DNA from 2 places in the Tepidiphilus sp. J10 genome. Region 1 is predicted to be linked to the other one. Evidence: riboswitches for the same ligand, from Rfam matches in the RefSeq annotation. Region 1 holds a riboswitch; the other holds the start of a gene.
The links. Region 1 has a riboswitch for S-adenosylhomocysteine ahead of metH (methionine synthase). Riboswitches for the same ligand answer to the same signal wherever they lie in the genome.
Positions count from the first base shown of each region.

Region 1 (6,809 bases):
CGCGGTCACGGCAAACGCCCCGATCCAGTCCGGCACCCCCGTCTCCTTCGGGGCGATGAAATCGGCCAGGCACAGGTTTGGCTGCCCTGGCGGGCGCTCGTGCTGCTGTCGCAGACCGTTCCACACCATGGCGAGCGCATGGCGCGATTCGTCGGTGTAGATCTCGATGTCGTCGCCCAGGCTCGCCGCCGGGAAGAGCCCCCACACCGCGCGCGCCTTCAGCCACCCTTCGCGCACGAGCACCTCCAGCAGGGCGCGCGCCTCGCCATAGACCTGGCGCGCCGTCTCGCCCACCACCGGGTCTTCCAAAATCTGCGGGAAACGCCCGGCCAGATCCCAGGTCTGGAAAAAAGGCCCCCAGTCGATGTAGGGCACGAGTCGCTCGAGCGAAACCTCCTCGGCGAACACGCCGAGCCGGCGCGGGCGCGGCGGTGCGTAGGCCGTCCAGTCGGTGCGAAACGCGTTGGCGCGTGCGGCCTCCAGCGACAGCAAGGTGTAGCCGGTCTTGGCAGCATGCCGTTCGCGGATGCGCGCGTAGTCCTCCCGCACCTGGGCGAAGTAGGTCTCGCGCTCGCCGGGCGAGAGCAGCGCCGAGACCACCCCCACTGCCCGCGAAGCATCCGGTACATACACCACCGGCCCCTCGTAGTGCGGCGCGATCTTCACCGCCGTGTGGGTGCGGCTCGTCGTCGCCCCCCCGATGAGCAGAGGTACCGTAAAGCCCTGCCGCTGCATCTCGGCGGCCACGTGCGCCATCTCTTCGAGCGAAGGGGTGATGAGGCCGGAGAGCCCGATCGCATCCGCCTTCAGTTCACGCGCCGCGGCGAGGATCTTCTCGCACGGCACCATCACGCCCAGGTCGTGCACCTCGTAGCCGTTGCAGGCGAGCACCACGCCCACGATGTTCTTGCCGATGTCGTGCACGTCCCCCTTCACCGTGGCGAGCACGAGGCGCCCTTTGGTATGCCCGCCCGTCTTCGCCTTCTCCGCCTCGATGTAGGGCAGCAGGTGCGCCACCGCCAGTTTCATCACCCGGGCGGACTTCACCACCTGCGGCAGGAACATCTTGCCCGCGCCGAAGAGATCCCCCACCACGTTCATGCCGGCCATGAGCGGCCCCTCGATCACCGCGAGCGGCCCCTTGCCTTCGGCGGCAAAGCGCGCCCGCAGCTCCTCGGTATCCTCGACCACGTGCTCGGTGATGCCCTTGACGAGCGCGTGCTCCAGACGCTTTTCCACTGGCCAGGAACGCCATTCCTGCACTGCTTCCGCCTTGGTCTCGCCCGTCTGCAGGGTCTGGGCGTAGGCCACCAGCTCCTCGGCTGCGCCGGGGCGACGGTTGAGCACCACGTCCTCGACGAGCGTGCGCAGCCGCGGCTCCAGCTCGTCGTAGATGCCCAGCTGCCCGGCATTGACGATGCCCATGGTGAGTCCGGCACGGATGGCGTGATAGAGAAACACGGTGTGGATGGCCGCACGCACCGTTTCGTTGCCGCGGAAGGAGAAGGAAACGTTGGAGATGCCGCCGCTCGTCTTGGCGTGCGGCAGATGCCCGTGGATCCAGCGCACGGCTTCGATGAAATCGACGGCGTAGTTGTCGTGTTCGGGAATCCCTGTGGCGATGGCAAACACGTTGGGGTCGATCACGATGTCCTCGGGCGGAAACCCGTCGGCCACCAGCAGCCGATAGGCGCGCTCGGCGATCTCGATCTTGCGCGCGAAGGTGTCGGCCTGGCCGCGCTCGTCGAAGCACATCACCAGCACCGCCGCGCCATGGCGCCGCGCGAGCCGCGCCTGTGCGAGAAAGGTCGCCTCCCCTTCCTTGAGTGAGATCGAATTGACGATGCCCTTGCCCTGCAGGCATTTGAGCCCCGCCTCGATCACCTCCCACTTGGAAGAATCGACCATCACCGGCACGCGGGCGATGTCCGGCTCCACCGCCACCAAGCGCAAAAAGCGCGTCATCGCCGCGACGGAATCGAGCATCGCCTCGTCCATGTTGACGTCGATCATCTGCGCACCGGATTCGACCTGCTGGCGCGCCACCGACAGCGCTTCATCGTACTTCTCTTCGAGGATGAGACGGGCGAACTTCTTCGAGCCGGTCACGTTGGTGCGCTCGCCCACGTTCACGAAGAGCGAATCCGGCCCGATCTCGAAGAGATCGAGCCCCGCGAGCCGCATCACGGGCTTCGCCTGGGGCAGCGGGCGCGGCGCGCGGCCTTCCACGGCCTGCGCGATCGCCGCGATGTGCGCCGGCGTCGTGCCGCAGCAGCCGCCTACCAGATTCACCCAACCCGCCTCGACCCAAGAGACGATCTCCGCGGCGAGCGCCTCGGGCGTCTCGTCGTAGCCGGTGGGCGAGAGCGGATTGGGCAGCCCCGCGTTGGGATGGGCCGAAACGAAGGTGGTGCAGATGCGCGCGAGCGTCTCCACGTGCGGACGCAGCTCGCGCGCACCCAGGGCACAGTTGAGCCCGAAAGTGAGCGGGCGCGCGTGCGCGAGCGAAGCCCAGAAGGCTTCCGGCGTCTGCCCCGAGAGCGTGCGCCCGGCCGCATCGGTGATGGTGCCGGAGATCATCACCGGCCAGCGCCGGCCATGCTCCTCGAAGAGGCGCTCGAGGGCGAACACCGCCGCCTTGGCGTTCAAGGTGTCGAACACCGTCTCGATGAGCAGCAGGTCCGCTCCGCCCTCCACCAGAGCGCGCGCCGACTCCAGATAGTCGGCCGCGAGCGTGTCGAAGTCGATGGCGCGAAAGCCGGGATCGTTCACGTCGGGGCTCAGCGACAGCGTCTTCGAGGTCGGGCCGATGACGCCGGCCACGAACCGGGGCTTGTCCGGCGTGCGCGCGCTGTACTCGTCGGCGAGCGCGCGAGCGAGCCGCGCCGCCTCCCGGTTGATCTCGTAGGCCAGATGCGCCAGACCGTAATCCGCCTGCGAGGCGCGCGTGGCGTTGAAGGTGTTGGTCTCGATCACGTCCGCCCCGGCCTCCAGATAGGCGCGGTGGATCTCGCCGATCACCTCCGGGCGCGTGAGCACCAGGAGATCGTTGTCGCCCTTGAGCTCCACCGGGTGATCCTGCAGCCGCTCGCCGCGAAAATCGTCCTCGGTGAGCCGATACTGCTGGATCATGGTACCCATGGCGCCGTCGAGCACCAGCACGCGCTCGCGCAGCAGGCGCGCGAGTTCCTCGGTCCGGTCCGCTTGCATGCCTCTTTCCTCCACAAAAAGCGAAACGCCCGTGAAGCCAGCCGGCGGCGGGGCCTCACGAGCGTCGTTGTCCTGTCCGAGCCTGGCGGCGGGGCGCCGCTGCAACGCTCCTCGGAAAGTCTCGTATTTTACGGCAAGAATTCCTCGAGCAGGGTGTTGAGCAAACGCCAGCCGCGTTCGGTAGGAGCGATGCGCCAGGCAAGCGGCTCGACCAGACCTTGGGCTTCGAGCCGCGTCCAGCGCGGTGCGAGCGCCTCCAAAGACAGCCCCGTGCGCGCCGCGAACCACTCCCGCGGCACCCCCGCGCGCAGCCGCAGCGCGTTCATGAGGAACTCGAAGGGCAGCGCCTCGGGTGCCACCCTCGATTCCTCCTGCACGAAGGGCGCACGCGCGGCGAGGTAACGGCGCGGATGCTTGTGCTTCATACGCCGCACGATGCCCTCGGGCGTGCTGAGCTTGCCGTGCGCCCCCGGCCCCACGCCCAAGTAATCGCCGAAACGCCAGTAGTTGAGGTTGTGCCGGCAGGCTTCGCCTGGTAGGGCCCAGGCCGAGACCTCGTAATGGACGAAGCCGGCACGCGTAAGGCGATTTTCCACTGCCTCCTCGATCGCCGCCATCTCCTCGTCGGCAGGAAGCGGCGGGGGCGATGCGGCAAAAGGCGTGTTCGGCTCGATCGTGAGCTGATAGCAGGAAAGATGCGTCGCCCCGCCGGCGAGCGCCGTCTCCACGTCCGCGAGCGCCGCCGCCGGGCTCTGGCCGGGCAGGTCGATCATCAGATCGACGTTGACGCGCGCGAAGGTACGCACCGCCGCCGCGAGCGCGGCGCGCGCCTGGGCGCCGTCGTGGATGCGTCCCAACCGGCGCAAGGCGGCATCGTCGAAACTCTGCACCCCCAGCGAGAGCCGGTTCACCCCGGCCTGCGCGTAGGCCGCGAAGCGCGCCGCTTCGAAGGTGCCGGGATTCGCCTCCAGCGTGACCTCGGCGTTTGGCGCGAGCGGCAAGCGCCGTCGAATCGCCGCCATGAGCCGCGCGAGCGCCTCGCCCGAGAGCAGGCTCGGCGTGCCGCCGCCAAAGAAGATCGTGTCGATCGGCCGCCCGCCGGCGCGCTCGGCCTCGGCCTCGAGGTCGGCTTCCAGCGCCGCGAGGAATTCCGCCTCGGGCACCTCGCCTGCGAGCGGATGCGAATTGAAGTCGCAGTAAGGGCACTTGCGCACGCACCAGGGCACGTGCACGTAGAGCGACAGCGGCACCCGCGCCGGATCGAGCGCGCTCAAGCGCCCTCCCGCGCGAGCCGCGCCCGCAGCCGGCGCAAGGCCCGGCCGCGGTGGCTCAGGCGATTCTTCTCCTCGGGGGCGAGCTCGGCCGCGGTCTTGCCCCATTCGGGCAGATAGAAGAGCGGATCGTAGCCGAATCCGCCCTCCCCGCGCGGCGCCGTGAGGATCTCTCCCCACCAACGTCCCTCGGCCACGAGCGGCAGGGGATCGTCCGCCGTGCGCAGAAAGACCACGCAGCTATAGAAAAACGCCCGCCGCGCCGCGCCTTCCAGGTCCTGCATCGCCGCGAGCAGCGCCGCGTTGTTGCGCGCATCCGACCGGGGCTCTCCCGCGAAGCGCGCCGAGTGCACCCCGGGCGCCCCGCCGAGCGCCGGCACCGCCAGGCCCGAATCGTCGGCGATCGCCGGCAGGCCCGCAGCGGCCGCCGCGTGTCGCGCCTTGGCGAGCGCATTTTCCAGGAACGTCGGATGCGGCTCCTCGGCCTCCGTAATGCCCAGCGCCCCTTGCACCAACACCTCCCAGCCGAGCGGCGCGAGCAGCGCCTCGAGCTCGGCCGCCTTCTTCGCGTTGTTGCTCGCGAGCACCACCCGCCGCTTGCCCGAACTCACGCCCGGCTCTCCCGCTGGGCGGCGAGCAGCTCGCCGATGCCTTTCTCGGCGAGCGCGAGCATCGCCTCGAGCGCACCCCGACCGAATGCCCCATGCTCGGCCGTGCCCTGCAATTCGACGAAACCGCCCGCGCCGGTCATCACCACGTTCATGTCGGTGTCGCAGGTGGAATCCTCGGCGTAATCGAGGTCGAGCAACACCTCGCCCCCCACGAGCCCCACCGACACCGCCGCCACCTGGTCGCGCACGGGCGAAGCCTCGAGCACCCCACGCGCCACCAGCGCATCGCACGCATCGGCGAGCGCCACCCAGGCCCCCGTGATCGCCGCCGTGCGCGTGCCGCCGTCGGCCTGCAGCACGTCGCAATCGAGCACGACCTGCCGCTCCCCCAGCGCCGCCAGATCCACCACCGCGCGCAGCGAGCGCCCGATCAGGCGCTGGATCTCCAGCGTGCGCCCGCCCTGTTTCCCTTTGGCCGCCTCGCGCGGCGTGCGCGTGTGCGTAGCGCGCGGCAGCATGCCGTATTCAGCCGTCACCCAGCCCTGCCCCGTCCCCTTGAGGAAAGGCGGCACGGATTCTTCCACGCTCGCGGTGCATAGCACCCGCGTGCGCCCGAAAGATACCAGCACCGAGCCTTCGGCATATTCCGTAAACCCCCGTTCGATGCGCACCGGACGCAGTTCGTCGGCGCGCCTACCATCATGCCTCATGCATCATCCCTTGAATTTCTGGATCGTCTCGTTGATCTCGCGGATCGCCCGTTCGATCTCTTCGGCGTCCATGGGTTCGGCCGAAAAAGTCGGCTGATGGGGCACGGAGAAAGCCGTGGTTACCTGATCGAGGGCCAGGGTCTCGGTCGAGACCGTATCCTCTCCCGGATCGGCAGGCACGCCTTCCTCCCAACGCATGGCAATGAGCGAAACGTTGTCCGAGTTGGGCCCCGCCTCCATCTCCGCCTGCTCCACCAGTTCGGGCACCACCCGTACGAGCGGAGCGCGTGTGAGACGCTCGGCGATCTCCTCGTCGTCGAGCACGCCCCACAGGCCGTCGGAACACAGCGCGATCACGTCCCCTGGCTGCAACACCGTCCGCCGGCCGAAGTCGATGTGCGGCAAAGTCTCCCCGCCGAGCGAACAATAGAGGCGGTTGCGGCTGTCGTGCGTGCGCAACTGGGCTTCGCTCAGCACCCCCTGATCGATCAGAAGTTGGGCGTGCGAATGGTCGATCGTGCGGGCGAGCACCTTACCTCGGCGAACGTGATAGAGCCGCGAGTCGCCCACGTGCGCCCACCAGGCATACCCCCCTTCCTGCACGAGGCAGGTGACGACCGTGGCCCGAGGATTGCCGGCGATGTGATTCACCCGGGCATATTCCAGGATCGCATAGTGCGCATTGATGATCGCCTGCGACAAAAAGCTCAGAGGATCGTCGATTCGGGGCTTGGCGTGGAGCCGAAACGCCTGGATGAGGCTCTGCAGCGCGATCTGGGCCGCCACTTCGCCGGCCGCGTGCCCTCCCATCCCGTCGGAGAGCACCATGATGAGCGCCTCGCGCGAATAGGCGTAGCCCACCCGGTCCTCGTTCACCGGCCTTCCACCCACGCTCGTGGCCTGATGGATGGAGAATTTCATCATTAGGCTCCTTCGTGCAGCGAGGGCATCATCGACCGATACTCGGTGGCGGCCACGAGGAAGGGCACGTAAGCCGAGAGCACCTT
Region 1 covers NZ_SBHP01000001.1:387,930-394,738, forward strand. The annotation lists gene metH (methionine synthase) at 1-3,210, opposite strand, end outside; S-adenosyl-L-homocysteine riboswitch at 3,263-3,329, opposite strand; gene hemW (radical SAM family heme chaperone HemW) at 3,339-4,484, opposite strand; gene rdgB (RdgB/HAM1 family non-canonical purine NTP pyrophosphatase) at 4,481-5,092, opposite strand; gene rph (ribonuclease PH) at 5,089-5,802, opposite strand; gene EPD81_RS01885 (PP2C family serine/threonine-protein phosphatase) at 5,806-6,726, opposite strand; gene EPD81_RS01890 (serine/threonine-protein kinase) at 6,726-6,809, opposite strand, start outside.

Region 2 (6,809 bases), on a different contig from region 1:
GCTGGCGACCACGTCGCCTCGCGCCAGAGCAAAAACCATCCGACCGGCGCCAACAAGACGAGATGACCCAGCAACACCCACCACAAGGGGTAAGACGCCGGCGGCTGACGGCGCACCAACAGGTTCCACGTCACGTGCATCGCCACCGAAGCGGCGAGCGCAAGCCCCGCTTCGTTCATCCCCCGCTCACCGCCACATATTCATGTCGCTGCACGCCTTTGGGGTTCCCAAAACCAGCGGCGGCCCTCTCATGCCCTTGTTCGATACACCGACGCACCCCCCGGCGGGCGCGTCTTGAAGCGGCGATGTACCCAATAGTACTGCGCCGGCATGCGGCAGATCTCGCCTTCGAGCCAACGGTTCATGCGCGCCGCGTCGGCCACCTCATCCTCCGTGGGGAAATCCTTCCAAGGCTCGCCGAATCGCGTCACGTAGCCCTTTCCATCGGGCAGCATCTCGGTGACGCAGGGCACCACCGCCGCGCCGGTGAGCCGCGCCAGGCGCGACAGACCCGTGATCGTGGCCGCCGGCACACCGAAGAACGGCACGAAGACGGACTCCTTGCGCCCGTAATCCAGGTCGGGCAGGTAATAGAGCGGCCGACCGGCGCGCAAAGCGCGCACCACCGGTCGGATACCGTCCTGGCGCGCCACCTGCAGCTGATCGCCGAAGCGGGAACGCCCCCAGTTGAGCCATCGATCGGCCACCGGGTCCCTTTTGGGGCGCGAATAGACGTAGACCCCGTCGTACTCCATCGCCACGCGCGTGCCGCCCATGTCCAGCCCAAGAAAGTGGGGCACGAGCAGGATCACCGGTCGTCCCTGGGCGCGCACGCCATCCGGATGCTCCTTGCCCTCGAGCCGCACCAGCCGCCGGATGCGCTCGGCCGGGGCAAACCAGGAAATCCCCCGCTCCAGGATGCTGCGCCCCAGCAAGCGGAAGTGCTCGCGCAACACCGCGCGGCGCTCCTCTTCCGTCCATTCGGGGAAGCACAACCGCAAGTTGACCTCGGCCACGTGGCGCCGCGAGCGCGCCAGATGAAAGAGCAGCGCCCCGAAACCGCGGCCGAGCGCCGCCAGCAGCGGCAGCGGCAGCCAATGCAACACCCACAGCAAGGCAACCAGCAGACGGGACATTTCCTCATTACCTTGAAGAAGATTTATAATTATCGCTCATCCGCCGAGTTAATCCGACAACTTGCGGGGCGGAGAGCTTGTGAAGAAATCGTCGCGAGCGGGTCGAGTGCGAGGCGCACGGAGCGCAGCGACGAGACATATCGCGAAGATAGGCGAGGAGCGAGCACCGCGCAACGACGCAATCGGGCCGCGCAGCAGATCGATTCACAAGCTCGGACAAGAAATACCGCTAAAGCGTCGCCCGCTCCCCGATCCCCAGAGCCGGCACGCCGCCTTATGGGGATCGAAAGGAGCGAATCGATGGCCAAGGAATACCTCTTCACCTCCGAATCCGTCTCGGAAGGGCACCCCGACAAGGTCGCCGACCAGATCTCCGACGGCGTGCTCGACGTCATCCTCGGTGAAGACCCCCACGGGCGCGTCGCCTGCGAGACCCTCGTCTCCACCGGGCTCGTGGTCATCTCCGGCGAGATCACCACCAAGGCACACCCCAACTACCGCGAGATCGCGCAGGACGTCATCCGGCGCATCGGCTACGACGATTCCGACATCGGTTTCGACTACAAGTCCTGCGCCATCCTCACCGCCATCAACCGCCAATCGCCCGACATCGCCCAGGGTGTGGGCAAGGCCTTCGACGACCCGCTCGACCAGGGCGCCGGCGACCAGGGCCTCATGTTCGGCTATGCCTGCAACGAAACCCCCGTGCTCATGCCGCTGCCCATCTACTACGCCCACCGCCTCATGCAGCGCCAGGCCGAAGTGCGCAAGGACGGCAGGCTCCCGTGGCTGCGGCCCGATGCCAAATCCCAGGTGACGGTGCGTTACGTAGACGGCAAACCCACCCAGGTGGAAACCGTGGTCCTCTCCACCCAGCACCACCCGGACATCACCTACGACGAGATTCGCGAAGCGGTGATCGAGGAGATCATCCACCCGATCATCCCGCCGGAGCTACGCGCCCCCGACATCAAATACCTCATCAATCCCACTGGGCGCTTCGTCGTCGGCGGCCCGCACGGCGACTGCGGCCTCACCGGACGCAAGATCATCGTCGACACCTATGGCGGTGCGGCGCATCACGGCGGCGGCGCGTTCAGCGGCAAGGACCCTTCCAAGGTCGACCGCTCGGCGGCCTACGCCGCGCGCTACGTGGCGAAGAACGTCGTGGCCGCGGGTCTGGCGGATCGCTGCGAAGTGCAGATCGCCTACGCCATCGGCGTGGCTCGCCCCGTGAGCCTCATGGTCGAGACCTTCGGCACCGGCAAGATCCCCGACGAGAAGATCGAGGCCCTCGTGCGCCGACACTTCGACCTGCGCCCGCGCGCCATCATCGAGATGCTGGACCTGCTGCGCCCCATCTATTCCAAGACCGCCGTTTATGGTCACTTCGGCCGCGAGGAGCCCGAGTTCACCTGGGAAATGCTCGACAAAGCCGAAGCGCTGCGCGCCGACGCCGGTCTGTGACCTTTCACGGACGCCCCATGCGGGCGCCGCGGATCATCGCCGCAAGCGGCTGCAGGCAACGCGCCTAGCGTAAGGATGCCTCCCCCATCCGAGGCGATGGGCAAGCATCCGAGCACGGAAACACGTCGCCAGGCAGCCGCGCAGGAGATTGTTCGCAGCCCTCACGAGGTGCGTCCGCAAAGTTTTTCGAACCCATCATCAGGTTTTCCCGGTGCCATACGGGAGATTTGCCAGGATACAATTCGCTTCCATGTCCTCAGACGCTTCCCTCCTGCTTGACTTCGTCCTGCTCTTCGCCGGACTCGCGTTGCTCACCTTGGGTGCAGAATGGCTCGTGCGCGGCGGCGCGCGCCTCGCAACCCGATTCGGCATCTCGCCCCTGGTCGTGGGGCTCACCATCGTCGCCTTCGGCACCAGTGCCCCGGAACTCGCCGTTTCGGTCGGTGCAGGCTTGCGCGGGGCGCCCGATCTTGCGCTCGGCAATGTGGTCGGCTCCAACATCGCCAACATCCTGCTGATCCTCGGCGTCACCGCGATCATCGGGCATATCCAGGTTCACTCTCAACTGTTGCGGCAAGAAATCCCCGTGCTGCTCGGTGCCGTCGCCCTGTTCTGCACCACCTCCTTCGACGGCATTCTCAGCCGCCTCGATGGGCTGATCCTCTTTTCCTCGATGATCGCCTATACGGTCTTTCTCCTGCGCCAAGCGCGCACCCTCCCGCCCCAGGAAGAAGCAGGGCTTGCCACCGACATCCCGCGAAGCCGCTGGGACGAACACGCGGGTGTGCAGATGGCGCTGGTGCTCGTCGGTCTGGGGCTCCTCATCTACGGGGCCGACCTAGCCGTGGGGGCCGCCTCCGGCATCGCCCGCAGCTTTGGCGTGAGTGAGCTGGTGATCGGCCTCACGGTCGTGGCGGTAGGCACGTCGCTCCCCGAGATCGCCACCTCCGTCGTCGCCGCCCTTCGCGGCCATCGCGATATGGCAGTCGGAAACGTGATCGGCTCCTGCACGTTCAACCTGCTCTCGGTGCTCGGCGCTACCGCCCTGGTCGCGCCGCACGGAATCCTGGTGAGCGAAACGATACGTCACGTCGACTCCTGGGTCATGCTGGGCACCACGGTGGTGCTGCTACCCATCATCGTCTCCGGCGCCGGCATTCGCCGCAGCGACGGGGCCTTGTTGCTCGCCTTCTACCTCGCCTACCTCGTCCATCTGGGGTTGGACGCGAGCGCCCACCCCTGGCGCGAAGGATACATCCAGCTCATGCTCTCCTTCGTCCTGCCGCTCGCCATGGTCTATCTCATGGTGCGTTACGTGCAATCCATCGAGCGCCGCCAATAGCAGGCTGTTCGAGGCCCCCTAAGCGACTGCGCGACCCTTTGCCTTTGCTATAATCCCCGCAACCGAGGAGCGCTGCAACCCGTCCCCGCGGGCCAGGCTCGGTTCAGATTCAACGGCGCTCACCCGTCTTCTCCGGCCGGACGGAAGACGCAGGTGAGCTGCGCATCCGCTCGGCCTCGTTCCCGAATAGGAGCATTTCGATGAACCAGGCCGTATCTACCCCCGACTACGTCGTCTCCGATCTCTCTCTGGCCGAATGGGGCCGTAAGGAGATCCGCATCGCCGAGAGCGAGATGCCCGCCCTCATGGCGCTGCGCCGCGAATACGCCGAGCAAAAACCCCTCACGGGCGCCCGCATCGCCGGCAGCCTGCACATGACCATCCAGACCGCCGTGCTCATCGAAACGCTAGTGGCGCTGGGCGCTCAGGTGCGCTGGGCCTCGTGCAACATCTTCTCCACCCAGGATCACGCCGCCGCGGCGATCGCCGCCGAGGGCATCCCCGTCTTCGCCAAGAAAGGCGAGACGCTCGAAGAATACTGGGACTACACCCACCGCATCTTCGAGTGGCCCGACGGCGGCCACGCCAACATGATCCTCGACGACGGCGGTGACGCCACCCTCCTCCTGCACCTGGGCGCCAAGGCCGAGCGCGACCCGAGCGTGCTCGATCGCCCCACGAGCCTCGAAGAAAAAGTGCTCTTCGCCCGCGTGCGCGCGCAGCTCGAGCGCGACCCCTCCTGGTACTCGCGGCGCATCGCGGCGATCCGCGGCGTCACCGAAGAGACCACCACCGGCGTGCATCGCCTCTACCAGATGCAGGAGCGCGGCGAGCTGCGCTTCCCGGCGATCAACGTCAACGACTCGGTCACCAAATCCAAATTCGACAACCTCTACGGCTGCCGCGAATCGCTCGTCGACGGCATCAAGCGCGCCACCGATGTGATGATCGCCGGCAAGATCGCCGTCGTTTGCGGCTACGGTGACGTGGGCAAGGGCTCGGCCCAGGCGCTGCGGGCGCTGCGCGCCGAAGTCTGGGTCACCGAGATCGACCCCATCTGCGCCCTGCAGGCGGCGATGGAAGGCTACCGCGTAGTGACCATGGAAGAAGCCTGTGACAAGGCCGATATCTTCGTCACCGCCACCGGCAACTACCACGTCATCACCCACGAGCACATGCGCCGCATGAAAGACCAGGCGATCGTGTGCAACATCGGCCACTTCGACAACGAGATCGACGTCGATTCGCTGCGCCAATACCGCTGGGAAAACATCAAGCCGCAGGTCGACCACGTCATCTTCCCCGACGGCAAACGCATCATCCTGCTCGCCGAAGGGCGTCTGGTGAACCTCGGCTGCGCCACGGGGCATCCGAGCTTCGTGATGAGCTCCTCCTTCGCCAACCAGGTGCTGGCGCAGATCGAACTCTACACGCACCCCGAGCGCTACCCCGTGGGCGTCTATCGCCTGCCCAAACAGCTCGACGAGAAAGTCGCCCGGCTGCAATTGACGCGCCTCAACGTCCAGCTCACCCGGCTCACCCCCGAGCAGGCGGCCTACATCGGGGTGCCCCTCGACGGCCCCTACAAGCCTGAACATTACCGCTACTGAGCTCTGCACTGCCGCGCACCGCCCCGCTGCGGAGGGCGTGTGCGCGAACGCCGAGGAATCCCGTGATGCAGCATCTGGAACTGTCCGTCGAATTCTTCCCGCCGCAGACGGCGGAGGGCGAAGCCAAGCTCGAGGAGGCGCGCCGGCGCCTCACGCAACGCCTGCGCCCGGCCTACTATTCCGTCACCTACGGCGCCGGCGGTTCCACCCGCGAGCGCACCTTCGCCGTGGTCGAGCGGCTGCACCGCGCCAGGCTCGACGTCGCCCCCCACCTCTCCTGCATCGGCGCCAGCCGCGCCCAGATCCGCGAGATCCTGCAGCAGTACCAGGCGCTCGGTGTGCGGCGCCTCGTGGCGCTTCGAGGTGACCTCCCCTCCGGCGTGCGCGACCCCGGCGAGCTGCGCTACGCGAACGAACTCGTCGAGTTCATCCGCACCGAGACGGGCGATCACTTCTGGATCGCAGTCGCGGCCTATCCCGAATACCACCCGCAGGCGGCGAGCGCCACGGCCGATCTCGACGCCTTCGCCCGCAAGATGCACGCTGGCGCCGACTGCGCCCTCACGCAGTACTTCTACAACCCCGACGCCTACGCCCACTTCGTCGAAGAATCCCAGCGCCGCGGCGTCACCGCCCCCATCGTGCCCGGCATCATGCCGATCACCAGTTTCGCGCGGCTCGCCCGCTTCTCGGATGCCTGCGGCGCCGAAATCCCGCGCTGGATCCGCAAGAAGATGGAAGCCTACGGCGACGATGCCGAATCGATCCGCGCTTTCGGCCTGGAAGTGCTCGTTCGCCTGTGCGAGCGCCTGCTCCAACTCGGCGCCCCGGGCCTGCATTTCTACACCATGAATCAGGCGGAGCCGACGCTCGCGATCGCCGAGGCGCTGGGATTGACCCCGTGCGCGGCAAGCTGATCGCTGCTGCGCAGAGCCCCTTCTGCGAACCTTCTTGCCGTCTGGACGGTCGATGCTTACACTGAAAGCATGATGCATGTACCGGAGCCTTCCATGTCCAGCTTGACGATCTCCCAGATCGACGAAACCCTAGAGTCAGCCTTGAAACGGCGTGCCGCGCAAGACGGCGTCTCGGTGGAAGAGGAAGCCCGGCGTCTGCTGCGTCGTGCCGTGCTGGAAGAAGAAACACCTGGGTTCGGCCGGCGCATCGCGCAGCGCTTTCACGACCTCGGTGTGGACGATCTCCCGATCCCCCCGCGCACGGCCCCGCGACCGCCCCCCTTCCAAGACGAAACGG
Region 2 covers NZ_SBHP01000011.1:24,199-31,007, forward strand. The annotation lists gene EPD81_RS10245 (EamA family transporter) at 1-179, opposite strand, end outside; gene EPD81_RS10250 (lysophospholipid acyltransferase family protein) at 249-1,136, opposite strand; gene metK (methionine adenosyltransferase) at 1,437-2,603, shown strand; gene EPD81_RS10260 (calcium/sodium antiporter) at 2,854-3,945, shown strand; S-adenosyl-L-homocysteine riboswitch at 4,004-4,073, shown strand; gene ahcY (adenosylhomocysteinase) at 4,146-5,555, shown strand; gene metF (methylenetetrahydrofolate reductase [NAD(P)H]) at 5,621-6,472, shown strand; gene EPD81_RS10275 (hypothetical protein) at 6,566-6,809, shown strand, end outside.
Region 2: it holds a riboswitch for S-adenosylhomocysteine, as region 1 does, so the genes downstream of both, ahcY (adenosylhomocysteinase) here and metH (methionine synthase) in region 1, are expected to answer to the same signal.